Regions from separate parts of the Brakhagea baltica genome, predicted to be linked through region 2. Evidence: riboswitches for the same ligand, from Rfam matches in the RefSeq annotation. Region 2 holds a riboswitch; the other holds the start of a gene.
What was found. Region 2 has a riboswitch for cobalamin ahead of SH449x_RS04085 (DUF1559 family PulG-like putative transporter). Riboswitches for the same ligand answer to the same signal wherever they lie in the genome.

Region 1: linked by a shared signal. The riboswitch ahead of SH449x_RS02655 (ABC transporter substrate-binding protein) and the one ahead of SH449x_RS04085 (DUF1559 family PulG-like putative transporter) in region 2 are both predicted to bind cobalamin.

What each region holds. Positions count from the first base shown of each region.
Region 1 is NZ_CP197409.1:684,622-687,026, reverse strand. It holds gene SH449x_RS02660 (FecCD family ABC transporter permease) at 1-67, opposite strand, end outside; gene SH449x_RS02655 (ABC transporter substrate-binding protein) at 149-1,144, opposite strand; cobalamin riboswitch at 1,270-1,477, opposite strand; gene SH449x_RS02650 (DUF4058 family protein) at 1,693-2,403, opposite strand.
Region 2 is NZ_CP197409.1:1,025,596-1,028,000, forward strand. It holds gene SH449x_RS04085 (DUF1559 family PulG-like putative transporter) at 1-1,226, opposite strand, end outside; cobalamin riboswitch at 1,191-1,466, opposite strand; gene SH449x_RS04090 (hypothetical protein) at 2,116-2,265, shown strand.

The DNA of each region.
Region 1 (2,405 bases), 340 kb from region 2:
CCAGCAAAAAGCGTACTAACTGATCAAAGGGCAAAGTGACAGCGCCGATCAGCGTGCTTGCAAACATGATTGTTATGCAAGTCAACGCAATAATAGACCATCCCAACAGAGAGAGTTTTCTATGATGCATAGAATTCTAGCTGCCACATTACGGCCGCTCTTCCTCTGTAGAATGGAGGAGCGATACGATCTGATCTAAGGCCTCCAGCAACCGAGGGCCACATCGAGAAATATGATCTCCATTGACCAGGTAGACTCGCCGGTCTCGGATCGCTTGGATGGTTTGCCATCTAGGTCGTTGAAGCACCGAATTCAGCTCGACAGGGCGATCATGAGATGTCGGGCATAAAACGATCTCAGGATCCCTGGCGATGACTTCCTCAAGACTAATTCGCGTATACCGAATAGGCGTATCGGCAAATATGTTTTGGGCCCCAGCAATCTCTAACAGTTCACCGATAAAGGTCTCACCATTGATTGTCATGAGTGGCTCATCCCACACTTCGTAGAAGACTTTTGGGGATGGACGTTGCTCCGATTTCGGAATCCTGGCCACGATGGCTTGTAGCCTTTCCTGCATACTCCTAACGAACGCATCCGCCTCTGTGGCTCGATTCATGATCGAGCCTAGGAGGATCGTTTCATCGTAAAGCTCTTGCAAATTCTCAGCCCCCAATCCAAGAATTGGGATCTTCAGGGCTTCGAATGTCTCCGTCAGTGAGCCGTGAGTATCGGCTTTGCAGAGAATTAAGTCAGGATTTTGTGCAACAATAGCTTCGCGACTGATCCCTTCGAGCGGACCAGTTCCAATCCGGGGGATCGACAAAGCCTCTGGTGGGTAATCGCAACTCTGGGTTGCCCCCACAAGCGATCCCCCCAGATCCAACGCAAAAAGCAATTCGGTCGTAGCGGGGGATAGAGATACGATTCTTTTGGGAATATTCGGTATTGAGACACTGCGGCCCAACCGATCTCGAAAAACCCGATTCTGAGTCTCCGACGGAAGGGACGATTTCGCAGCGTCGTCTAGCGGGTCTTTTGATTGCGAATCTGTGAGTGGCATCTCGCATCCTGCGAAAAGACCACACAGCAGCCAAAAAGCAACCAAGGAGGTGATGGTTCTCAAGCTAATGTGTATCGGCATAGAATTTCTTGCTTGGCTCACCATCCCATGGTGGCCCGTGAGGCGAGATAATCGACCCACGGTTGGCAATCTTGCCATAGCTCTTGTCTCGTTGCCGTTCCCAGTCCACGAGGAACGATTCGTCAACAGTTTGGACTATTTAGGCAGGTCTTCTGGCTCTCGGCATTACCGTCTTTCGCACCTTCCCTCGGATTCTTGAAAAGAATTCCGAAGTGGTCAGATTGCGAATTTCGTAGCCGATTACAGCGGCGGGCCCGCAACGGATTTGCACCGTTTTCCCTTTTCATCCCGATCGCAACAAGCGACACGAGAACCTAAGTCATTGAACGAGAGACTAACCCAACAAAGCCTCTTCGTCAAACGATTCCAATTCCTGACGGCGATCCCCCCGTTCATGCTGGTGAGTCGCGGTCCTATACCCCCTCCCAATGCATTCGGGAGCCTCTCGTAGTGGACGAGGCAACGAGTCCTTTTGTACGGGAGACCGCCTGCTCGCACGCATCGTTGATGAGTAACATTTTCGTGCCTTGTGGTCGGAGCTCGGTACCTTAACTCGCGGAATTTTTCGTGCCTAGTATCGACTGAGCCCAGGCGAGGTCAGGACCCTCGAGCGGAGGCTCTGGGCTCGACTCATAGATGTAATCCTCGTAACCGGCGGCATCGTAGACTCGATGCAATACCGCTTGTAGATCCAGCGACGCATCCGGAAACTCACCCTTGAGCGGAATGGGAATAACAGGTAGCTGGTTTCTAATTCCAATCGGCCACGCTTCCACCTGGGGAAGCAGGGGCTTGCGATAGATCGCGACAAAATAATCGCTCGGAGGTAAATCGTTCAGTGGAAACCTAGGGCCACCTCGCAGCAGATCGATCTCTACCAGCGACGCAGTACTGAACATCAACGAGGTTCGCTTCATGATATGCTGATCGCGGTACGGGCCGTACCTTTTATTGGATGGGCTAAAGATTTCGATCATGGTCACGAGTTCTCGATTCTGACGATCATGAATCTCGACAAACGCATGGCGTTCTATATCGACATCTTCCAGCAATGCGATATCCGGCCTGCCGAGCTGCTTGCGTCTTTCCCCCCCGGACGGTTCGTGAATAAAGACTCGTTCCTCCAGCTTGACCATAAAGTTCGGGCGAACTTGGGCTGCGAGCACGTCTCGAATCTGCGCCGCGAAAGCGGTGTGAAAATCCTCCCAAACCGAAGGCTGTTCTAAGTACGGATTCATTCCAGGAAAAGGAGACGGCATAC
Region 2 (2,405 bases):
CCACCTCGATGGTAGCTATGAAACTCCTGCCCAAAATCACAAAAATCTCCACGGCGACTTTTGAAAGGTGGGGCGCACGAATCCCAATGGGATCCGAGCTTGACCTTTGCATTCAGTGGAGAACTTTGGTCGAAGACATTTTTGTGACCAATCCATATCGAGTGCCTCCCCTCGGGGGCTTCGCCAATGACGATTGTTTGTGAGCTTCCGTCGAGGATATCCGTTACGCTGATCTGCTTTTCATGTCCAAAAAGCATCACGCCTCGACCGACTCCATCTTGGATTCCCAAATCGGAATAGTTGTTCTGGCAATTCCTTCGTGGAAAACATCGCATCGATCTTTCGCCGTAGTTGCCGCCGTAGTCCGTTCTGCCGAACAACACACTGGAACTGAGATCGTCTCCATTGGGTCGATAAAGTTCTGTTTGTGTGGCTGACGGGCATAGATAGGTTGAAACAAGCTTGGCTCCACCCGAGTGATTCACTGGATCGATGTACGGTACGCCGACGTCGATCTCCATATAGAGGGGCAATTGCTCGATGTAAGGTAGCGAGGCAGCTCCCCAGCTCGCTCTCCACCGTGCCCGTACGGTGGGATTGGTAAGGCTTACTGCTCCAGCACCCCCTACTGGAAACCTACGATAGCTACCATGATAGTTGTGAATCGCGAGCCCAATCTGTTTTAGGTTGTTCACGCATTGCATACGCCTGGCTGCTTCGCGAATTGCCTGAACCGCTGGCAATAGCAGCCCGAAGAGGACGCCGATGATCGCAATGACAACTAGCAATTCGACCAGCGTAAATCCAGATTTTAAACGCTCGGGCTGCAATCGCTCTCTAGCGTTCTTCAATATTTCGGCCTGGGTTTTGCGGTCCCCAACAGACCATTCTGCTATCTCGCTTCTCGTGCGACCACAACCGACGCAATAGGAATCCCCTGTGAGTCGACAAACACCGGTACAAGGGGATACTAGACTTTCCGAAATATCAAGGATCATAAGATGAACCCCATCGTCGTCGTCCCCAATATGTCCGCGTCGCAGCAACAAATGACGGTTAAGTAAAAAATGCAGCGGGACTGCAGGGAACTTAGGAACACAAAACGTGCTAACGTGTTCGAGGAGCCTCTGTGCAACGAAACACTTCGCAGAACGACTCTTCGCAACGATTGCCTCAATCCAAGAAGGCACGACATCGTCTAACCTGAGGTAGGTCTTCTGACTCACTGCCGTATCGCCTGCTCACAGCCTTCTCATCCTTTTGCTCCGACGGTGCCGAAGGGCACCGAATCGGAAGGACAATGGCTCATTCGTTAGAAAGGAGCGACGATTGCGATTCTTTCGAAATCGCGGGCAGCACACAGCGGCCGGACCGTCCCGGAATTGCCTCTCAAAAAGAAACGCACCGGAGTTCCCTGTTCATCCCGTTATTTGCTAACGTAGATCACCTCAGGTGCGTGTAATGTAATGGGGTGTCAGTTTGTGTCAACGAATACTTCGACAAATTTCGAAGACGCATCGCCGACTGCGACAATGCTGCAAATAGATTCCCGTGCTAAAACCGTCTGCCTGAGATTGTCTTGCCCTTCTGAGTAACCTACCATCTATCATAAGGATTTCGATACAAAAAATTTTTCGGTACGCAATCGTTGTGAATAGCTTTAGAAAAAGAGGTGCGAAGCAATTCGGTCGAGTAGGTGTTTACCTACTTACGATCGTTTTTTGCACAAGTCTCTTTCCAAGTCCTAAAGCTCCCACGTTCCGATTTCTCGCTGGTCAATCAGCGTCAAGGCATGCAAAGGATTGTTGCCGCTGCGATGCGAGCAGTACCGCACGGTGTTGCTGCCAGGAGAATAGTTGCTGCTCGAATAATAGCACCAGCCGAGAGAACGGTCCCGGCCAAGACGACCGATTCGAATCGGCACCGCAACTAAACTTGCTGTCGCGTCTCATCCGTTCCGATTCCTACTGCGGAACAGCAACTCCACGAGTCTCCCTAGCGGGAAACGGTGGCTCTAAGGATGGTGGCGTTAAGCCAAAAGCTAAGCAAAAAAAGCAATTTTCTATCCCGATAATCGATGGGCCTAGGTGTGATTCGAACTACTTTGGTTTGACTATGCTTCCGCCCTTCGTCGCTCCTGAGTGTGTAGGTGGCCAGACGATTCAGTACCTCACAACGGACGCTCTCACATTGGTTTCTAGGCCTGAAGAAACCGTTCTTGAAATCCCCGTCCCGCCACCTCGGATGCACCTAGCCGCTTGCTAGAGTGGTGCATGTATTGGCTCATATTGGGCAGGGTTTGTACTTGTGAGGGCTGTCTCTTTGTATAGCACTCATTTGGAATAGTGCCTGCTTGCTCTGATCCCTACTTGGTACACCTTTTAACGGGTAGCGTGACTGTGCCT